DNA from 2 places in the Massilia sp. PAMC28688 genome. Region 2 is predicted to be linked to the other one. Evidence: predicted binding sites of a transcription regulator. Region 2 holds the regulator's gene; the other holds the start of a gene.
What was found. The regulator FNR, encoded in region 2, switches genes on or off when oxygen is low (the NO sensors DNR and NnrR bind a similar motif). The targets are predictions, from matches to a motif close to TTGATNNNNATCAA.

Region 1 (11,063 bases), 400 kb from region 2:
GTCGGCAAAGTGAAAGCGCACTTCTTGCGCACGTTCTGCCTCGTTGAGCAACAGCCGCATGGCTGCCTGCAACGAAGGTGAGTGGGCGTCGTCATACCAGGTCAGCCAGAGATCAATCCCGCGCGCGCCGCACGCGAGCATGGACGGGCCGGTGCCGCGCACACTCATCGCGCGCGGCGCCTGGACTGCATGAACTGCATGAACTGCATGGGCGGTATGGACTGCATGGCAGTACGCTCCTGGTTCGTCTGATTTTGAAGCGCAATTCTATCCCACTGTGCCCATGCAGGTAATGCCGGCCATGCGTGGCCCAAGCCCGCCTGTGGGGACGCTGGCGCCGCACCCGGGCCGGTTCGCTGCCCGTCCTTGCCGCAGCAACAGCCACGCATGCACCGCTTGTCAAGCGGCCGGGTGGCGCGCACAATAAGCAGCGTTGATTTGGGGTCGAAGCCAACATGCCAGGATTGAATCAGGCGCCTGCATCCGCGCAGGATGCAGCGCAGCCCACCATCGATGTACTTGGTGACGCGCTGGCACTCATCGACGAGTCCGGTGTCATCATGCAGGTCAACCGTGCATGGCGCGAGTTTCCCGTGAGCCAAGGCGCTCCAGCAATCCCGTCACTGCCCGGCACCAGTTATCTGGAAGCATGCGACCGTGCGGGCAGCCAGGGCGCAGTCCATGCCGGCCAGGTGGCAGCGATGGCCAGGTCTGTCCTCAGTGGCCAGAACCCGCGCGCCGAGATGCATTATGCGTGCGAGCGCTTGGGCCTGACCCAGTGGTACAAGCTGCGCATCGCGCCCGCGATGCTGGCAGGTGCGCCGCGCTGGCTCGTGGTGCAGGAGGCGGTGGCCGAACCGTTGGCGGCCGAGCGCCAGCTGCGCCTGCACGAACGGATGCTGGCGTCGGTGGAACAGGCCGTCATCGTCACCGATCTGTCGGGCGCCATCCTGTTCTGGAACCAGGCAGCCGAGCGCCAGTACGGATGGGCCGCCAGCGAGGTGCTGGGGCGCGACATCGTCAGCGTGGTGCCGGCCACCACCTCGCAGGCCCAGGCGACCCAAATCATGGAGCGGCTGCAGCAGGGCGAGAGCTGGTCCGGCGAGTTCCTGGTTCGGCACCGCAGCGGCCGCCAAATGCCGGTGCATGTCACCGACGCCCCCATGCGCGACGAGCGGGGCAGGCTGATGGGCGTGATCGGCATTTCCACCGATATGACCGAGCAGAAAAAGACTGAAAAGGCCCTGCAGCTGTCCAACATGGTCTATCAGGCCATTGGCGAGGCCATCATGGTGCTCGATATGGCAGGCCTCGTGGTCGCCATCAATCCGGCGTTTACTGCGTTGACCGGGTTTTCCGAGGCGGAGCTGCTGGGAGTGTCGGCCGATGTGCTGGTCAGTGCGGCCAATGGCCACTTCATCGGCCCCGACGCCGAGCCGGTACTGTCGCGCACCGGCCACTGGTCCGGGTCGGTGCGCACGCGCAGCAAGAGCGGCGACGATTGCCACCTGTGGCTGACGATCGACACCATCTTTGATGCAAATGATCGGGGTAAGCTGCGCATCTGCATGTTTTCCGCCATCACGGACCAAAAGCGGGCCAAGGAAACCATCTGGCTGCAGGCCAATTACGATGTACTGACCGGCCTGCCCAATCGCAGCATGTTCCGTGACCGGCTCGAACACGAGATCGGCAAGGCCGGACGCAGCCGCCAGCAACTGGCGCTGCTGTTCATCGACCTGGATCAGTTCAAGGAGGTCAACGATACGCTCGGCCACCACGTTGGCGACGAGTTGCTCAAGGAGGTGGCGGGCCGCCTGGTGTCGTGCGTGCGCGAAGTCGATACGGTGGCGCGCATCGGCGGCGACGAATTTACCGTCATCATTGGCGAACTGGCCGACCGCGCCAGCGTGGAACGGATCGCTGGCTGCATCGTGCATGCCATGGCGCAGCCGTTTCACGTCGGCGGCAATCGTCTCCACGTGTCGGCCAGCGTGGGTATCACCCTGTATCCGGCCGATGCGCGCGACGCGGCGACCCTGATCAAGAATGCGGACCAGGCCATGTACGCCGCCAAAAACCATGGGCGCAACCAGTTCCATTACTTTACCGAGCGCATGCAGCTTGAAGCGCAGCGCCGCATGCACTTGACCAATGACCTGCGCGGCGCATTGGGCAGGCAGGAACTGGAGCTCGCCTACCAGCCCATTATCGCCCTCGCCACTGGCGCGCTGCACAAGGCAGAAGCCTTGCTGCGCTGGCGCCATCCAGGGCGCGGCCTGGTCAGCCCGGCGCAATTCATTCCCGTGGCCGAGCAAAGCGGGATAATCACCAGCATAGGCGAATGGGTGTATCAACGTGCCACCGATCAGGCGCGCCTGTGGCGAGAACAGCGCGATCCCCTGTTCCAGGTCAGCATCAACCTGTCGCCGGCCCAGCTGCGCCACCGCGGCGGCAGCGCAGCGGCGTTTGTGCGCCACGCCGCCCAGCTGGCGGACCTGGCGGGCACGCGCGGTGGCTGTGCCATCGTCGAGATTACCGAAGGCTTGCTGCTCGAATCAAACCAGGCCCTGCTCAAGGAGCTGCAAGCCTTGCGCGACGCCGGCATCCAGCTGGCCATTGACGACTTTGGCACCGGCTACTCGGCGCTGTCATATCTGCGCACTTTTCGCGTCGACTTCCTCAAGATCGACCAGACCTTTGTCACCAATCTCCACCGCGGCTCCGCCGACCTGGCCATGTGCGAGGCCATCATTGCCCTGGCCCACAGGCTCGGTATCAAGGTCATTGCCGAAGGCATCGAACGACAGGAACAATGTGATTTGCTGACCCTGGCCGGCTGCGACTATGGCCAGGGCTACCTGTTTGCGCGGCCCCTCACGGCCACGGCCATGGGGGAAATGCTCGACAGCGCAGCAGACATCGCTGGCCAGGCCTGATCCGGTCCGCTGCCCGGGCGCCTGCGCGCCGCGTATCTGATCCGGGTGGCATCGCGCGCACGAGCGGCGTATGCTGTTGCCTGAAGGGCTGGCGCTGTGCGCCGATGCGGCCCTGGCCATGCGTCAGTGCGCCTGGCACCGACTGCTAATGAGGAGCTGATTATGAGACACCATGTTGACTCTGCCGCCCCAGCGGGCTGGCCGGACGTGCGCCAATGGGTTGCAGCGGCCGCCTTCCTGCTGCTGGCGGCCTACCTGTGGTTCGCGCACGAAGCTTACCTGTTTGCCTTGCTGCCGCTGGCACTGGGGCTGGTCTGTCCGCTGGTCCATTTGTTTCATCGCGGCCACGGCAGCCGCGAGGGCGGTAGACAGCCGTAGCAGCGCCCGTGCGCAGGGATGGGCGCGGGTCAGGACCGCCAGCTGGCCGCAGCGGAGCAGGCCGCCAGCCGCGCGCAAGATGGGGGCACAGGTGCCAGGAGCTAGTGTGCCATCCAGAGCGCCACCGGCGCCCGTTTGAGCGCCGTGCGGGTAACACCGCCGAGCACCCATTCGCGCAGCCGGGAGCGCCCAAAGGCGCCCATGACGATGAGGTCGGACTGGGTGCGTGTGGCGTACGACAGCAGCTCGGCACCATTGTCGGTGGTGCCACGGCGCGCCTCGAGGTCGACCTTGACGCCGTGGCGTGCCAGGTACAGTGCCATGTCGCCACCGGGCTGCTCGCCGTGGGTGGCGCCGTTATCGTCATTGACCAGCACCAGCAGGTGCACGCGCACGGCGCGCCGCAGCAGCGCAATGGCAGACGTGATGGCGCGCACCGCCTGCGCACTGCCGTTCCAGGCCACCGTCACCGTCCGGCCCACCTCGCCGGTGGCGGCCGGGGGCAGCACCAGCACCGGCCGGGCGCTGTTCAGGACGAGGTAGGGGACGTCACGCGCATCCTGACCAACGACCAGCAGGTCGGCATAGCGGGCTTGCAGGCACAGCCCGGTTTCAGTGTCGTCATCGAGGCGGCGCCGCTCGTACGAGGCCAGGCCAAGCGCGCGCACCCACTCTTCAAAGCGGTCGAGCGCGCGGTCGGCATGGGCATGCAGCTCTTCAGTGGGAACCACGACCGGCGGCGCCCCCGCATCCATGGGGGAAAGCGGCAAGTGGTAGGCTGCCAGGCCAGTCAGGGCGCTGCCCACCAAGTGGGCCTCTTGCGCCAGCGCCAGGCGGGCCGCCACTTCCACCCGGTTTTGGGCGTGGGCACTGCCGTCCACATGGACGAGAATGGTTTTGTACATGGTCCGCTCCTGGTGGGTGGTCAATGCTGCTACTGTACGCCTCAACCATATTGAAAAAGTTTGATTTGCATCAAAATCACCGAATTTTGCCACGCGGCGCCCCGTACCGTACGGCCGGATTGCCTGCGCAATTTCGCGCAATTCTTTTCGGTGTCACCGGGCCGTCTGGCGGCAGCGGCGCTGCAACACCCAGGCGCTTGCCCGCGCTGCGACGCTGACCGCCGTGCAGCGCTTGTTGGCCTGTCGGCCGTCCCGGCGATGTCAGGGCGTTGGCGAGGCTCGGCACCTGCGCGCGATTGATGCACCGCATAAGTGGTGACAGTCACGCGCCTAAGATCGTCGGCTAGAGGGCCGGCCGCGGGGCGGCAGGCGCCATTGTTGCAACCTTCCATCAGGAGACCCATCATGGCAGGCAGCTTACAGCGGTTTGATCCGCAGGGAAATGTTTCACACTTTGACCCAATGCGGGGTCTTGGCAGCATGTTCGACCTTTTCGATTTCATGCGTCCCGGTCGCATGTCCGGCATGGACCAGCTACGCATTGATGTCAACGAAACCGACGAAGCTTATCTGGTCAAGGCAGAGATGCCCGGTTTTAAGAAGGAGGACATTAAGGTTGCCATCAATGGCGACCAGGTGTCCATCAGCGGCGAGCGCAGTACCGACCAGGAGCGCAAGGAAGGCAATGTGGTGTGCCGCGAGCGCTACCAGGGCAGCCAGTACCGTAGTTTTACTTTGCCGCAGCTTGTTGACGAGGAGAAGGCCAGTGCCACCTGCACCGACGGCGTGCTCGAACTCACCCTGCCCAAGAAGGCCGGTAGCGGTGCGAGGCAACTGCCCGTGCAGTAGGTGCCACAGCACGGAAAAGGCGGCTGCCTGCTTATGGCGGCCGTCCACCGGCCAGGCCATATCTGCTTACAAAGCGCCTCCAGCCGGGCCGCGCACCGCTACCCGGCGGGATAGATCAAACTGTCGACTGGCGATGATGCGACCCCTTCTATATAAGGTTGAAGTTACCCCTTGGACTGGTGGCGCACCCATGTTCCCCACACGGGCCCGGATCGTGCAGCATTTTGCGCGCCCTCAATTCTTCTCTGGGTCGCGGCATGCGCAAATGCTGCAGCGAGCTCTCCTTTCCTGACCTGGAGCGCAGCGTAGCACCCATCGACGTTGATGCCGCACTGAACAGGGTAGGCAGCGTGCTCCTAGAGTGTGCTGGTAGGGCCGGCTTTTCGCCGGTTCCACTTTTGCACATCGGATGAAGGAGCAAAAATGAATACCAACAATAAAAAGCGCGCGCGCCAAGCCTTGACCGGGCGCAGCGTGCTCGCCTGCATGGGCTGCATGCTCGCCGCCTGCGGCGGCGGGTCCGGTGTGCCCGCCGCTGACGGCCCGGCGGGAAAGGCGCCGCTTGCGGCGGCAGCGGCCCCTGCCAGCGTTCCTGGCTGGCCTGATGGCACCGCGGTCACCGACATCGGTTTTGCCGCCTCGCACCAGCCCCGGCCAGCAGTGGCCGCCGTTGTTGCCGGCTCCGCCGTGCAAGCCATGCATGCGGCCGGCGCGCCAAGGTATGCCATCATCAACCTCGGGCCCGGTCTGTACGCCGGCTTGACCGATATTAATAACAAGGACCAGGTGGTGATGTCGCTCGAAAATGCAGCCGGCTATCGCTCCTATTTTTTCAATGGCCAGACGGTACGCGATATCGGGACCCTGGGCGGACCCTACGCATTCGCCTCCTCACTCAATGACGCCGGCCAGGTGACGGGCTCGGCTTCGTATGCCGGTGCCGAATTTTCCCGCGCCTTCCTGTGGAGCGAAACGGCCGGCATGCGCGACCTGGGGGTGATCGGGGGTAGCTCCTCCTACGGCAGCGACATCAACGAATACGGCCTGGTGGCGGGTTACTCCACTACCCAAGCCGGTGACCAGTTCACGCGCCACGCATTCGGCTGGCGCGCCGCCGGCGGCATGCGCGACCTGGGCGTGCTGCCCGGTGCCGCCACCTCCACCGGTCTGGCCGTCAACGACAGCGGCATGGTGGTGGGTTACTCCGACAGCACCGCCTTTGCCTGGACCAGCGCCACCGGCATGCAGGCCATCGGGCCCGATGCCGAGGCCACGCTGGTCAACGACCAGGGCCAGGTGGCCGGTGCAATGGCCCTGTCTCAGACGACCGGCCGGCGTGCCTTTGTCTGGAACCGCGACACGGGCCTGCTGGATATCGGCACCCTCGGTGGCGCCCAGACCGAGGTGGCGGCAATGAACGCCGGCGGCCAGGTAGTGGGGTTCTCGTTCACGGGCGATCCCGGCGGCGGCGCCATTCACGCCATGTCCTGGACCAGGTCCGGCGGCATGCGCGACCTGGGCACGCTGGGGGGCGGCTTTTCGACGGCCCAGGCCGTCAACGACAACGGCATCGTGGTGGGGCAGTCGCTCTACCGCAACGACATCGAGCAGGAGCACGCCTTTGTCTGGAGCCCGGCCGCTGGCATGCTGGACCTGAACCGGCACCTGGTGCGCGCCCCCGCCGGCCTCGAACTGTACGGCGCGCTGGCCATCTCCAACCTGGGCGCCATTGTCGCCAATTCCAACGCCGGCCTGGTGCTGCTCAAGCCCGGTCTGGTCGGCACCAGCGCCCCAGTCATCGGCCCGATCACCAGCAGCGAGCCGGTGCGGCCTGGCCGCGCGGTGACTTTCGCCGCCAGCTTCACCGACCACAATACCAGCGAGCACCACCGCGCTACCTGGTACTGGGGCGGCGGCTGCAGGTCCGGACCGGGCACGATCACGCAAGCGAACGGCAGCGGCCGGGTAACCGGCGTCCATGTCTGGTGCCGGGCCGGTACCTACTGGGTGACCCTGACCGTCACCGACAGCGGCGGGCGCCGCAGTACGGTGGCACGCAAGGTGACGGTGGGCGCCGCGGCCAAGGTGCGGCACCATTGACCCGGGCGAGGTGGCGGCCAATGGTCCATCATCAAGTCGCTAGCACTGCCTATTCTTCGCCGTTTTGATTTGCGCCGGTTCATTGATATTGCCGATACACACTGTGCAGAAGGCCTGCGATCAAACTGCAGTTTCTTGGCGCGACGGGCACCGTGACAGGATCGAAGTGCCTGTTGGCGCAGGCGCACTTCCAACGCGCGCAGGGGCGCACCTTCATCACCCTTGGCGCGCCGGCCGCGGCCGCGGCGCTGCGGCGCCGTATCGCCGCAGAGCCCGGCTGGGCATGCGAGGTATCGGACTGTCTCGACGAGGTGCAGTGGGCCGGCCACGCTGCGCATGCGGCGCCTGGGCATTGATACTTGCCGGGAACCGGTGGCCTATCTGCGCGCCGACAGCGAAGTGTGCCGCTCGGAAGGCTTTGGCGCCCGCGCCCGCATTGCCCTGAACCGCGGTAGGCGCCAGGTTGTCGCCACCGTCAATGTGGTGGCCGCGCCGCTCCTGGAGGAGCATGAGATCGGTTTGTCCGAGGCGGCCTGGCACGCGCTGGAAGGCGAGCCGGGCGCTGCCGTACTGGTGGCCCATCCTGCACCCTTGCAATCGTTTGCCGCCGTGCGCGCCAAGATTTACGGCCGTCCCTTTTCCGCCGCCGCGCTGGGGCGCGATTTTGATGTGGATCAAGGATCAGCGCCCGCGCGCAGTCCTATCATGGCCCATGAGCGGACCCTGCGCCGCGCGCTTGCCCAGCAAAGGACAGCCATGCCCATGCTTCAATCCCATCAGCTCCTGGTCATCAATGCCGGGTCCTCGAGCATCAAGTTTGCCCTGTACGCGGCGCCGCAGGGGGCGCGGCCACTGTGGCGCGGCGCCATTACCGACATTGGCGGCAGCGCCAGCACGCTGGCGGTGGAAGGCCCGCCGGGCTTGTCCTGCAGCCGCCGCTTTCCCATTCCCGAATCCGTCACGGCCGCCCAGGTACTGCGCGACTGGCTGCTCGACCACCTGGCGCCGCCGGCGCTGCAGGCAATTGCCTACCGCGTCGTCTACGGCGGCCCGGCCTGCTGCGCCGTGCGCGCCATCGACAGCGCGCTGCTGGCAGAGCTGTACCAGGGCGCCTCGTGCCAGCCCGAGCACCTGCCGCAGGAACTGCACCTGATTGAAATGCTCCGGCGCGACTTTCCGGCGGCGGCGCACCTGGCCTGCTTCGACAGCAGCTTTCATGCCACCATGCCGCTGCGCGCGGCCATGCTGCCGATCCCGCGCCACTACCATGCGCGCGGAGTGCGCCGCTACGGCTTCCATGGCCTCTCGTGCGCCTGGCTGATGCGCGAACTGGCGCGCGTGGCTGGGCCGCAGGCGGCCAGCGGCAAGACCGTGATCGCCCACCTGGGCGGCGGCGCCAGCGTCACGGCGGTGCAAGACGGGCGCAGCTGCGATACCACCATGGGCCTCACGCCCGCCGGGGGCATCATGAGCGGCACCCGTTCCGGCGACCTCGACCCGGGCCTGGGCTGGTACCTGTCCAGGCGCGAGCAGATGACCGTGGCCGGGTTCCAGCGCATGGTCAACCAGGAGTCCGGCCTGCTCGGCATTTCCGGCACCAGCGGCAACCTGCGTACGCTGCTCGCGCTGCAAGAGAGCGACAGCCGCGCGGACGAGGCGGTGGACATGTTCTGCTACCAGGTGCGCAAGGCGATCTGGGCCATGGCCGGGGCCATGGATGGCATCGATACCCTGATTTTTTCCGGCGGCATCGGCGCCCACGCCGGCCCCGTGCGCGAGCGCATCTGCGCCGGCCTGGGCAGCTTGGGCGTGACCCTGGCGGCGCCAGGGCAGCCCGGCGGCGAGCTGGTGTCGGCGGCCACCAGCGCCGTGGCCGTGTGGGTCATGGAAAGCAACGAAGAAGCCATCATCGCCGAACAGGCACACGCGTGGCTGGGCCTGCCAGCGGCGCAAGGGGAGCCATCACATGCGTGAGCCATCGCCCGCCGGCGCCCACGAGCTGGCCGCGCTGCACGCCTGGTGGCGCGCTGCCAATTACCTGTCGGTGGGCCAGATCTACCTGCTCGACAACCCGCTGCTGCGCCGGCCACTGACGCTGGCCGACATCAAGCCGCGCCTGCTGGGGCACTGGGGCACCACGCCGGGCCTCACTTTCATCTATGCCCACCTGAACCGCGCCATCCTGGCCCACGGCGTGTCGGTGCTGTACGTGGCCGGGCCGGGCCACGGCGGGCCGGGCATGGTGGCCGGCGCCTATCTCGACGGCACCTACAGCGAGGTGTATCCGGACATCGGCCAGGATGAGGACGGTCTGCGCCGGCTGTTCCGCCAGTTTTCCTTTCCCGGCGGCATCCCCAGCCATGTGGCACCGGAAACACCGGGTTCCATCCATGAAGGTGGCGAGCTTGGCTATTCGCTGGCGCATGCCTTTGGCGCCGCGTTTGACAATCCGGACCTGGTGGTGGCGTGCGTGGTGGGCGATGGTGAAGCCGAAACCGGGCCCCTGGCGACCAGCTGGCATTCCAACAAGTTTCTCAATCCCGTGCATGACGGCGCCGTGCTGCCCATCTTGCACTTGAACGGCTACAAGATTGCCGGACCCACAGTACTGGCGCGCCTGCCGCGCGCCGAGCTGGCCGCGCTCATGACCGGCTACGGCTACGAGCCGCTGTTCGTCGAAGGTGACGACCCGCAAGCCATGCACCGCCTGATGGCGGACACGCTCGACCGGGCGCTGGCGCGCATTGGCGCCATCTGGCGCGAGGCGCGCAGCCACGGTTTTTCCAGCCGCCCGCGCTGGCCCATGATCGTGCTCAAGACACCCAAGGGCTGGACCGGCCCGGCCGAAGTGGACGGCAAGGTGGTGGAAGGCAGCTGGCGCGCGCACCAGGTGCCGCTGGCCAATCTCGCGCGCGAAGACCACCTTGCCCTGCTCGAACACTGGCTGCGCAGCTATTGTCCCGACGAGCTGTTCGATGGGGCCGGGCGCCTGCGCCCGCAGCTGCAGGCGCTGGCGCCGCGCGGCGAGCATCGCATGAGCGCCAATCCCAGCGCCAATGGCGGCGCCGTGCTGCGCGAGCTGGTGCTGCCCGATCCCGCCGCCTTTGCCCTGGCCTTACCGGCCCCGGGCGCCGTGCGGGCCGAATCGACCCGGGTGCAGGGCCAGTACCTGCGCGACGTCATGCGCGCCAATATGCACAACTTCCGCCTGTTCAGTCCCGATGAAACCACCTCCAACCGCTGGGATGCCGTGCTCGAGGTGACCGACCGCTGCTCGGTGGCGCTCATTGACGACGGCGACGAGCACGTGGCGCCGGACGGGCGTGTCATGGAAATGCTGAGCGAACACCAGTGCCAGGGCTGGCTCGAAGGCTACCTGCTCAGTGGGCGGCATGGCATGTTCTCGTGCTACGAAGCCTTTATCCATATTGTCGACTCCATGTTCAACCAGCATGCCAAGTGGCTCAAGTCGGCGCGCCAGATTGCCTGGCGCGCACCGATTGCCTCGCTCAACTACCTGCTGTCCTCGCACGTGTGGCGCCAGGACCACAATGGATCGAGCCACCAGGATCCCGGCTTCATCGACCATGTGCTCAACAAGAAGGCCGACATCGTGCGCGTCTACCTGCCGCCCGACGCCAATACCCTGCTGGCGGTGACGGATCGCTGCCTGCGCAGCCGCAACCTGGTCAATGTCATCGTGGCCGGCAAGCAGCCGGCCGAGCAGTGGCTGGACATGGCGCAGGCTGCGGCGCATTGCCGGCGCGGCCTGGGCGTATGGGACTGGGCCAGCAGCGCCGGCGACAATGACGACGATGTCGATGCCGTGCTGGCCTGCGCCGGCGACGTGCCCACGCTCGAGGCGCTGGCGGCGGCCCAGCTGCTGTACCAG
Region 2 (11,063 bases):
ATCGATCAGGCGCCGCTGCAGCTGTTCCGACTTGTACAGCGCACGCTCCACGCGCAGCATGGCCGAAACATCGTTGGCGAACACAAAGCGGCAGCGCCTGCCGCGAAATTCCAGGGCATGGGCGGTGACTTGCACGTCGATCAGCTCACCATCCTTGCAGCGGTGGGACCACAGCGCCGACCCGCTGTCTCCGGGAGCCGGGGCCTGGTCCAGGAAGGCGAAGAAGCGCGCCTGCTGCGATGGCGGCAGCAGGTCGCCCAGGGTCATGCCGGAAAACTCCTCGGCACTGTAGCCATAGGTGCGCTGGGCTGCCGGATTGACCGCCATGAAGCGCAGCGTGCCCAGTTCATAGATCCACATGGGCTGTGGATGGTCCAGGAACAGGCTGAAAAACGCCCCTTCCGTGGCCGTCTCGGCGGCGTGCGGTCCTGGCGCCGTGTCACGCGCACTTGGGGAGAGGGTCGGGATCGTCATTTTTTGTTGCCAGTGTATAAGTACCACTATACGCAAGCAAGAAAAAAAGGGGCGCGGCTTTCGGCCACCCTTGTGGACGGCATACGACAGTGGGCGCGCCGCCTTGCGCCACCGTCCCCTTTTCAGCCGTGCAGGAAGCGCCGCATGTCGTCCGGCTGTGCGGGCTTGACGCAATGGTGGTCGAAGCCGGCCGCCAGCGCCAGGCCGCGGTCGTGCGACTGCCCGTACCCGGTCAGGGCAATGAAGCGGGCCTGGGCCGCGCCGGGCAGCGCGCGGATGCGCCGCACCAGTTCATAGCCATCCATGTCGGGCAGGCCAATGTCCAGGATAAAGGCATCCTGCACGTCGCGCCTGGCCGCCTGCAGGGCTGACGAGCCTTCGTAATAAATTGATACGGCGTGGCCTTCACTTTCCAGCAGCGCGCCCAGGGTCTGGGCCGCGTCCACATTATCGTCCACGATCATGATGCGCAAGGCCTTGGCGCTTGCCGGACTGCCGGTACCGGCCACGGCGCCGGGCGCGCTGCCGGCGTGGCGCGGCAAGGTCACGGTAAAGGTGGCGCCGCGTCCCGTGCCCTCGCTGTGCGCGGTGACGCTGCCCCCGTGCAGGGCCACGATATGCTTGACCAGTGCCAGCCCCAGTCCCAGGCCGCCCTGGGCCCGGTCCGGCGTGCGGTAGCCCTGGGTGAACAGGTCGAACACCTGGGGCAACAGGTCGGCCTCGATGCCGCTGCCGTTGTCGCTCACCTCGATCCGCACTTGCTCCTCGTCCGCGTGCAGCGCTACTTCGATGCGTCCGCGCTGCGGCGTGTACTTGGCGGCGTTGCTGACCAGGTTGGCGATCACCTGCACCAGGCGAATCCGGTCGCCGCGCACGCTCACCGGCCCGGGCGGCATGTGCAGCACCAGCTGGTGGCCGCGCGAATCGACCAGGGGGCGGGTTTGTTCCAGGGCGCTGCTGACGATCGGTTCCAGCTCGCACAGGTCGTCGGCCAGGGTGACCAGGCCGCGCGTGACGCGCGACACGTCCAGCAGGTCGTCGATCAGGCCGGTCATGTGCGTGACCTGGCGCGTAATGACTTCACTGGCGCGCTTGATGGCCGCTGCGCTCACGCTGGGCAGGCCAAGCAGCTGCGCCGAAGTGCTGATCGGCGCCAGCGGATTGCGCAGTTCATGGGCCAGCATGGCCAGGAATTCATCCTTTTGCTGGTTGGCCTTGCGCAGCTCTTCCTGGGCGGCCTTGTGGGCATGGATATCGGTGCAGGTCCCCATCCAGCGGATGATCTCGCCCTGTTCGTCATGAACTGGCAGGGCCCGCCCCAGTACCCAGCGGTAGTGGCCGGAGTGGTGGCGCAGCCGGTATTCGATTTCGTACACGGCGCCGCTGGCCAGGCAGGCGCGCCACAGCGCCATGGCGCGCGGCTGGTCTTCGGCGTGGAACAAGCCGTTCCAGGCGTCGCCATCGGTCGAGCCCTGGGGCACGCCCGTGAAGTCATACCATTGCTGGTTGTAGTAGTCGTGAAAGCCGTCCGGCAGCGTCGACCAGACCATCTGCGGCATGGCGTTGGCGATGGTGCGAAATTTCGCCTCGCTTTCCTTGAGCGACTGCTCCTGGCGCTTGCGCTCCGTGATGTCCACGGCGACGCCGGCAAAGCGGCGCTGTCCGCTCACGGCATCCTCGAACACCCGCCCCTTGGCCATCACCCACACCTCGGCCCGGTCAGACTGGGGCAGGCGGTATTCAGCTTCATACAGCTCGCCGCTGGCCATGGCGGCGGCGATTTTTGCCAGCACCCGGTCCCGGTCCCTGGCATCGATCATGCTGGTAAACCGCGACAGGTCAAGCCCGCCGCGCGCCGCTTCGGCATCGACATGGAACAGGCGGGCAAAGCGTTCGTCCACATACGTCATGTTCGATGCCAGGTCCACGCTCCAGGTGCCGATATTGCCGGAAGCGTCGAGCGAGAGCTGCAGGCGCTGTTCCAGCTCGCGCGACGCCTTCAGGGCCCGCGTCAGGTCCGTCACATCGGTGGTGCTGCACAGCACCCCCACCACATCCCCGTGTTCGTCGCGCACCGGGCTGTATGAAAAGGTGAAATAGCAGCGCTCCGGAAAACCCGAGCGTTCGACCACAATGGGCATCTGCTCGAAGTGGCTGCCTTCGCCTGCAAAGGCGCGCTCGGCAATGGGGCCCACCACGTCCCACGCTTCGGCCCAGGTGTCGCGAAAGCGCGCACCGAGGGCGCCGTCCGCCTTGAGCCCCAGCTGCGGTATATAGGCATCGTTGAAAAAGCCATAGTACTCGCTGCCCCACACCAGGTAGGACGGGGTGTGGGAATTGAGCATCATGGACAAGGCCGTGCGCAGTGCGGCCGGCCACTGGTGAATCGGCCCGAGCGGATGCCCGGCCCAGTTGGCATTGGCAATTTCCTGCGCCATGCGCCCGCCACCGGTCAGGAAGGCGGGCATGGATGCCGGATCGGTCGGTAATTCCATATTTATCATATGCCAATTTTACACCGGCCAAGTTCGATGCCAGCGCGCACAATTGCTCGGAAATAGCGCTCCGGCACGGTAGCCATGGCCAATTTGGGGCGCCACCGGCCTGCCCCCTGCGGTATCATGTGCCCATGAATGAATCCACCGCCCTGATCCCTTTAAATGTTCCCGCGCTTAAGGCCAGCTGCGGTGCCTGCAGCATGCATCAACTTTGCCTGCCAATGGGGCTGGACGAAAAGGACATGGTGCGGCTTGACAGCATCATCGGCCAGCGGCGCCGGGTGGCGCGCGACGAACGCCTGTACCAGATGGGCGAGCCGTTTCGCAACCTGTATGCAATTCGCTTCGGCCACTTCAAGACGCTGCAGGTCAATGCCGCCGGCGAGCAGCAGATCACGGGCTTTCAGATGGCCGGCGAGCTGCTGGGGATGGACGCCATCAGCGGCGACCGCCACCACTGCGACGCGGTGGCCCTGGAAGACAGCGAAGTCTGCGAAATTCCCTTTGCCCACCTGGAAGACCTGTTTGGCCAGGTGCCCACGCTGCTGCGCCACTTCCACCGCATCATGAGCCAGGAAATCACGCGTGAGCAAAATGTCATGCTATTGCTGGGCAATATGCGCGCGGAACAACGTTTCGCCGTGTTCCTCACCAATTTATCGACGCGCTATGCCACCCGCGGTTATTCGGCGCAGTCGTTCCAGCTGCGCATGTCGCGGGAAGACATCGGCAACTACCTCGGCCTGACCATCGAGAGCATCAGCCGCATCCTGTCACGCTTCAAAAAGCAGGGCCTGCTGGCGGTGGACAAGCGCGCAATGACCATTCTCGACCCGGCCCGCATGCGGGCCATGGCCGCGGGTACCGAACAGTGCAGCCCTATCTCCTGATTGTGGTCGTGCGCCGGGCCTGAGCTGCGCCCCTTGCCTATTCCTTTGCCGCGCCAGGGTCGGCCTGGCGCCACCAGGCCTGGGCCACGCCCAGCGCCCGGTCCAGTTCGCGCAGCATGGCATCGAACTGCGGCTCGCTGTGCCTGCCCTGCTCCCTCAAGGCGCTTTCCAGTGCCAGCGAGGCCTGTGCAAAATCGCTGGCGCCCAGGATGCCCACCGTGCCGCGCAAATCGTGCAGGCGGCGCAGCACGCTCGCCACATCGCCTGCCGCATACAGGTCCGGGATTTCGGCACGCTGCGCCTGCGCCGCCTTGATGGCCTTGCCGATCATGGCCACCAGCCCGGCGCGCGAGCCATTGGCTTCGCTCATGCGCACCAGCTTGGAGACATCGAACACCCCGCTTAGCTGCGCCACCGGTGCCGGCGCCGGCGCCGCTCCAAGCTGACGCAGCAAGATTGGCACGAATCCGGCCGGGTCGAGCGGTTTGGCCACGAAGGCGCTCATCCCGGCTGCCGAGCAATGCTCCCGCTCGGCCACCATCACCCCCGCGCTCATGGCCACGATCGGCAAGGTCAGGCCCAGCTCCTGGCGGATGATGCGGGTGGCTTCGAGGCCATCCATGCGCGGCATCTGCACGTCCATCAGCACCAGGTCGAAGCGCTCCGGCCCGCGCAGCGCGTCAACCGCCGCCGCGCCATCGCCGACGATATGCAGCTGCGCACCCTCAGCCTCGAGGATGGAGCGGGCCACGAACTGATTGAGGTCGTTGTCCTCGGCCAGCAGCATGCGCACGCCCGCCAGGCGCTGGCGCGGCGCCGCCACCGGCATGCCGCTGCGCGCGGCCGCGGGCGGTGCAAACGCCTGCTGCATGGCCTGGCGCAGGCTGCGCGCGGTGGCTGGCTTGAGCACCACCGGCCCACTGCTCTCGCCCATCGCCGTGGCCATCGCCGTGGCCCTTGCGTGCGGCGCCTGCAGTGCCAGCAGCGGCTTGCCGGCGCGCCGGCAGATCCCGGCCAGGGCCGCCGTCAGCCGGCTGGCCGCGTCCCCTTCCAGGCTGGCGTCCACCAGGGCCGCGTCGAACGGCATGGCGCCAGGGTCCAGCGTCTGCACGTACTCGAGGGCGGCGCCGCTGTCGCTGAACGAGACCGTGCGCCAGTTGGCCGCGCGGCACAGCTGTTCCAGGGCAGCGACGGTGGTCGGGCTGTCATCGACGATCAACAGGCGCAACTTGCGCAGCGATGGCGCCAGCACGTCTTCCTTGACCTGGGTATCGATGCCAAGTGTCACGGTCAGGCAGAACACGCTGCCCGACCCCGGCGTGCTGGTCACGGCGATGGTCCCGCCCATGAGTTCGGCCAGGCTGCGCGAAATGGCCAGCCCCAGTCCCGTGCCGCCAAAGCGCCGGGTGGTGGAGGCGTCGGCCTGGGTAAAGGCTGAAAACAGCCTGGACTGCTGTTCGGCATCCATGCCGATGCCGGTATCGCGCACACAAAAGCGCAGCGTGACACGCGCATCAAAGCGCTCTTCGAGTTCGACCACCAGCGCCACTTCACCCTGTTCGGTGAACTTGAGCGCGTTGGTGAGCAGGTTGGACAGGATCTGCTGCAGGCGCAGCGTGTCGCCCACCAGCTGGCGCGGCACATCGGCCATGGCGTAGGCCGCCAGTTCGATCGGCTTGTCGCCGGCATTGACGGTCATGATCGACCCGAGCGTGTCGAGCAGGTCGTCGAGGGAAAAAGCGGTGGGCGACAGGTCCATGCGCCCGGCCTCGATCTTGGAAAAATCGAGCACATCGTTGAGGATGGCCATCAGGGCCCGGCCTGAATTGCTGATCATGTCGACATATTTGCGCTGCTCGGCTGCCAGCGCAGTCTTGCCCAGCAGATGGGTAATGCCCAGTACCGCGTTCATCGGGGTGCGGATCTCATGGCTCATGTTGGCCACGAAATCAGTCTTGGCGCGGCTGGCCGCTTCTGCCCCTTCCTTGGCCCGGATCAGCATGTCCTGCATGCTGCGCTGGCTGGAAATATCGTAGGCCACGCCCAAAAAGCCGCTCACCTTGCCGCTGGCGTCATGAATCAGGGTCACGGCCAGGCTGACGGGAAACTGCTCGCCGTTCTTGCCCACATAGGTCCACTCGCGCACTTCGGCCTGGCCCAGGCGCACCCGCGCCGTCAGCACTTCGTCGGCATCGACCGTGCGCCCCAGTTCCTGCGCAAGCTCGGCCTGGCGCGCCGCCAGTTCGGCCGGCAGGTGGAACTTGTTCATCTTTTCAATGCCCACCAGTTCCGCCGGCTGGTAGCCCAGCATGCGTACCGCCCCGCTGCTGAAGGCGGTGATGGTCCCCGCCAGGTCGGTGGCGACAATCGAAAACTGCAGCGCCGAATCGAACATCGACTGGTAGGCGCGCTCGGACTGCAGCAGCGCGCTGCGCATGTCTTCGGCCATGCTGGTGACCAATTCATGGCGCGCGGTGAGCGTGCGCGCGGCGCCGAAAAACAGCAGGCTGATGATGGTGCCGGCCACCAGCACGATATGCGCCTTCTGGCGGTCCACCGTGGCCTCGAAACCGGGCAGCGCCACGGCGCGCATGGTCCACTGGTGCTGCGGCAGGTCCACCGGCAGTACGCTGGTCAGTGCGTTGGGGTAGGCTCGCATCTGCGCCGGCGACGGGTGCGAGGTGGCGAACATGAGATCACCGGGCCGGGTGCCGCCGCCATCGAAAATCTCCAGATGCACCTGGCCTTGCACGGTACTGCTGATGCGGCGCATGAAATCGTGCATGCGAAACGGCGCGTATACCAGGCCGTCAAACGCTTGGCGGCGATTACCCGCATTGATCGCCACACCATTGCGGTAGACCGGCACATACATCAAAAAGCCGGGCTGTCTGACTGCGCCCGCCTCCTGCACCAGCGTCACCTGCCCGGTGACGGCTGCCTGCCCGGAATCGCGCGCCCGCTCGATGGCGGCGCGCCGCTCCGGCTCGCTCAGCATGTCGTAGCCAAAGGCACGCTGGTTGAGCACGCTGAACGGTTCCAGGTAGACAATGGCAGCATACTGGCCGCGTTCGCCCGCGGGCCAGACGCGGTAAGCCGGAAAGCCTTCGGCGCGGACCTGCGCTTCCAGCCTCGCGCGGCCCGCATCATCGACAATGGCGGCGTAGCCAAGACCCTGCATGCCGGGGTAATTGCGCGGCAGGTCCATGCCATCGGCGAACTTGTGCCACTCTTCGCGGCTCACCACATCGGAGGCGGCAAACAGCGCGCGCGAGCTGCGCAAGCCATGCTCGTAAGCGGTCAGCCGTTCGCCCAGGCGCTGGCGCACACCTTCGACAATGCTGTCGAAATCGTCGCGCGCACGTCGCTCGGTGGCACTCGACACCAGCTGCCAGACCAGCATGGTCACGCCCAGGCACAGGAACAGCGTGGACCAGTGAAACACCACACGGCGCCGTACCGGGTCGCCATGCTCGCGTCTGCGCATGGCGTCGATGTCGGCGCACAGGACCAGTCCCACCACGCTGCACAATGCCACGCAGGACTGGATGGCGAACAGCGCATCGTTCAGGGTACCGGTGGCAAACGGCCCAAGGCCGCGCGTGGTGCCCACCGTGGCGGCCGCCCCCATCAGCAGGCTGGCCAGCGTGGTGATGCGGGCGCCATAGCGGTAGGCAGTCCAGCCCACGGTCAGCACCAGCAGATAGGCGATCCAGCGCGGGGAATCGTCGGCGCTGAAGCGGTGACTGAAAATGCCCCACACCAGGGCCGCCAGCACAGAAAAGAACAGTACCAGTTCGGCGCCGCGGCCCGTCCCACCGGCGCGATGCGCGCGCCACACCAGGAACACCGGCGCCACGATCAGGATGCCGGCCACGTCACCGAGCCACCAGGTCGAGAGAATCGTCCATTCTTCGGCGGCAGTGATGATCCCGGCATTGCGCAGCGACAGTGTGCCGACCAGGGCCGCGACCGTCGATACCACCACCGCGACCAGGGCAAAACGGCTCACGTTGACCATGGTGACGAGCGGGCCCTCACTGCGCAGGCGCCGGTACAGCCAGGCGCCCAGCACGCCTTCGAGCGTGTTGCCGCCGGCCATGACGAGCGACAGCGGCACGGCGCGGGTCCAGTCCAGCGCCGCGTCGCCCGCAAAGCCAAGCAGGTTGGCCGCAAACGCGCCAATCAGGATGCCCGGCCAGAGCCGGCGCCCGCCAAGCACCAGGGCAGCCAATGCCAGGCCCGATGCCGGCCACACGGGTGTGACATTGGTATCGGCGAACGCCAGCAGCATCCCCAGCTGCGCGGCCAGGAAATAAACGAGGGCTAGCGCGACAATTCTGGGCGCGCTGCCGTTCACCCGGGCGCCCTGCGCCGCAAGGCAGCGGCCTTGTCCATGCTATCTTGCACGGTGCCCATGGTAAATGGCTTGACGATGAAACCGGCCGCGCCCCGGGAAATCGCACGTTTGATGGTGGGCAAATCGTTACTCGACGTAACCATCAGGACCACCATGGCAGGATGGGCATCCTTGATCGATTCGAGTACATCGAGGCCGTTAATGTCCGGCATCTGGATGTCCAGGCACACAATATCGGGACGCAGCCTGAGGATTAGCTCAATGGCAGCGCGCCCACTGGCAGCCTCGCCAACGATCTCATACGCGTCCCCGGCAATCATCAGCCGCAAGGCGGCGCGGGTCAGTTCATTGTCATCGACCAGGACGACGGACAGGCGTGTCTTAGTGACCATCGGCAACGTATTCCAGGCAATCCGGAAGCTGATAAGGATGACTAAGCTTACCGTGCGCCATCATTGCCATCAAGCGCAAAATTGTCCGGTGCGCGCACTATCCGGGCTGGGGCACGGCCGTGATGCGGACCTCGGCGCGGGCCGGATACAGCCACTGGCTGCGCAGGCGCCATTCGCGCGCCCCGCCCTCGACTGTCACCTGCCAGCGCGCCTGCACCAGGGCCGGCAGCGCCACCGTGAATTTGCCGTCAGCGTTCGGGAAAACGTCGAGCGTCAAGTCCTTGCTCGGCTGCGTGGAATGGGCCAGGTGGATGCGAAACGGCGCGCGCACCGCTTCCCCGGCCGCGCTCAGCCGGCCCGTCAATACGCCCTTGCCGGCATCGTAGTGCCAGTTGATCGCCAGCCGGCGTGCCAGTGCGGCGTCATCGCGCCGCAAGTCCAGGTTGATCGTCTTGCCACGCTTGTAATAGTCGTCCACCACCATCGCATCCTGGCGCTGCCAGGCCAGGACACCGGTAATGACGCCGGCAATGACAATGATGAAGGGGCCGAGCATGAGCAGCCATGGCCAGCGATGGCGGTACCAGGGCAGGGAGGGGAACTGAGTTTGCATGATGTACTTTCTAGCGCGGGATGATGAAGACCGCGTCTTCCACCACCCGCAGGGCCGGGTCGTCGAGGGCGCTGACCGTAAATTGAATGGGATGCGAGCCGCTCTTCAGATCCCCCTTTGGTGCCTGCACCCGCACGGCAATGGCGCGCGTGGCGGCGCCCTCGATCGACGTGTGCGCCTCGCCGTCCACGGCAATGCCAGCCAGGCCGCCCACGGAGACGCGGAAGCGGTGCGCCTGTTCGGCCGTGTTCATCACCTGCAGGCGGTACACGTTTTCGATCCGGCCTTCGTCCAGTTCGCGCCCCATCGAGCCGCGGTCGCGGATCACGTCCACCTTGAGCGGGGTGCGGCTGGCCAGCGCGATCACGAAGCCGGCCGCGAACAGGCTCAGCAAGACTGTGTAAATGAGCACGCGCGGGCGCAGGATGCGGCGCCTGATCTGGCGCGCGTCCCAGTGGCGGGCCAGGGCCTGGCTGGTGGAATAGCGGATCAAACCCTGCGGCAGGCCGACCTTGTCCATCACGCCATTGCAGGCATCGATGCAGGCCGCGCAGCCGATGCATTCATACTGCAGGCCCTTGCGGATGTCGATCCCGGTCGGGCACACCTGGACGCACATGGTGCAGTCGATGCAGTCGCCGCTGTCCTTGCCGCGACGCGCATTGCGCGGTTCGCCGCGCTCGGCATCGTAGGTGACGATCAGCGTATCCTTGTCGAACATCGCACTCTGGAAGCGCGCATAGGGACACATGTACTTGCATACCTGTTCGCGCAGCCAGCCGGCGTTACCGTAGGTTGCCAGCGAATAGAAGCCGACCCAGAACCACTCCCATGGGCCCAGGCCGAGCGTGGCGATGGAGGCGGTCAGCGAGCGCACTGGCGTGAAGTAGCCGACAAAGGAGATACCGGTCCACAGCGCCACCAGGCCCCAGGCCGTATGCTTGCCCCCCTTGCGCGCCAGCTTTTCGAGCGACCATGGCTGGCGGTCGAGCCGGATGCGCGCGCTGCGCGGGCCTTCGAACTGGCGCTCGATCCACAGGAAGATCTCGGTGTACACGGTCTGCGGGCAGGCAAAGCCGCACCACACCCGGCCCGCGATGGCCGTCACCAGGAACAGCAGCCAGGCGCTGATGATCAGCAGCGCGGCCAGGTAAATGAAGTCCTGGGGCCACAGCACCAGTCCGAAAATATGAAACTTGCGCGCGGCCAGGTCGAACAGCACGGCCTGGCGCCCATTCCAGTTCAGCCACGGGATCCCGTAGAACACGAGCTGCGTCATCCATACGCAAGCCCAGCGCAGGCTTGCATAGCGGCCCTTCGCCTCGCGCGGGTAAATCTCTTCCCGCGCGGCGTACATGCGAATGACCTTCGCTTCCGGTGCGTTCATTTTTGTGCCAGCTTGACAGGATCGGCCGACAGGCTCCACACATAGGCGGCCAGCACATGGACCTTGCCTTCGCCGAGGAAGTCGTCAAACGCCGGCATGGTGTTGGAGCGCCCGCTGCGGATCGATTCCATGATCGACTCCTGGCTGCCGCCGTACAGCCAGATCTTGTCGGCCAGGTTGGGCGCGCCCATGGTGTGGTTGCCCTGCCCGCCGGGACCGTGGCAGGCCATGCAGGCACCGAAGCGCGCCTTGCCAAAGGCGCTGCGGATCGGATCGGCCGGTGCGCCCGACAGGCTGCGCACGTAATGGGCCACATCGCGCACATCCTGCTCCGAGCCCAGCGCGCTGGCCATGGCCGGCATCACGCCGGTGCGCCCGCGCATGATGCTGGCCTTGATGGCGTCCGGACTGCCGCCATGGAGCCAGTCCCGGTCGGTCAGGTTGGGATA

Region 1: a site for FNR is predicted at 4,283-4,296, ahead of KY495_RS20100 (universal stress protein). Genes of this name have one in related genera too.

What each region holds. Positions count from the first base shown of each region.
Region 1 is NZ_CP080378.1:4,508,795-4,519,857, forward strand. It holds gene KY495_RS20085 (4'-phosphopantetheinyl transferase superfamily protein) at 1-168, opposite strand, end outside; gene KY495_RS20090 (bifunctional diguanylate cyclase/phosphodiesterase) at 456-2,939, shown strand; gene KY495_RS20095 (DUF2933 domain-containing protein) at 3,102-3,317, shown strand; gene KY495_RS20100 (universal stress protein) at 3,419-4,222, opposite strand; gene KY495_RS20105 (Hsp20/alpha crystallin family protein) at 4,628-5,071, shown strand; gene KY495_RS20110 (PKD domain-containing protein) at 5,495-7,171, shown strand; gene KY495_RS20115 (hypothetical protein) at 7,324-7,527, shown strand; gene KY495_RS20120 (hypothetical protein) at 7,508-9,145, shown strand; gene KY495_RS20125 (phosphoketolase) at 9,138-11,063, shown strand, end outside.
Region 2 is NZ_CP080378.1:4,107,327-4,118,389, reverse strand. It holds gene KY495_RS18515 (EAL domain-containing protein) at 1-474, opposite strand, end outside; gene KY495_RS18510 (PAS domain S-box protein) at 597-2,969, opposite strand; gene fnr (fumarate/nitrate reduction transcriptional regulator Fnr) at 3,104-3,862, shown strand; gene KY495_RS18500 (CHASE domain-containing protein) at 3,900-8,222, opposite strand; gene KY495_RS18495 (response regulator transcription factor) at 8,219-8,614, opposite strand; gene KY495_RS18490 (FixH family protein) at 8,712-9,227, opposite strand; gene ccoG (cytochrome c oxidase accessory protein CcoG) at 9,238-10,614, opposite strand; gene ccoP (cytochrome-c oxidase, cbb3-type subunit III) at 10,611-11,063, opposite strand, start outside.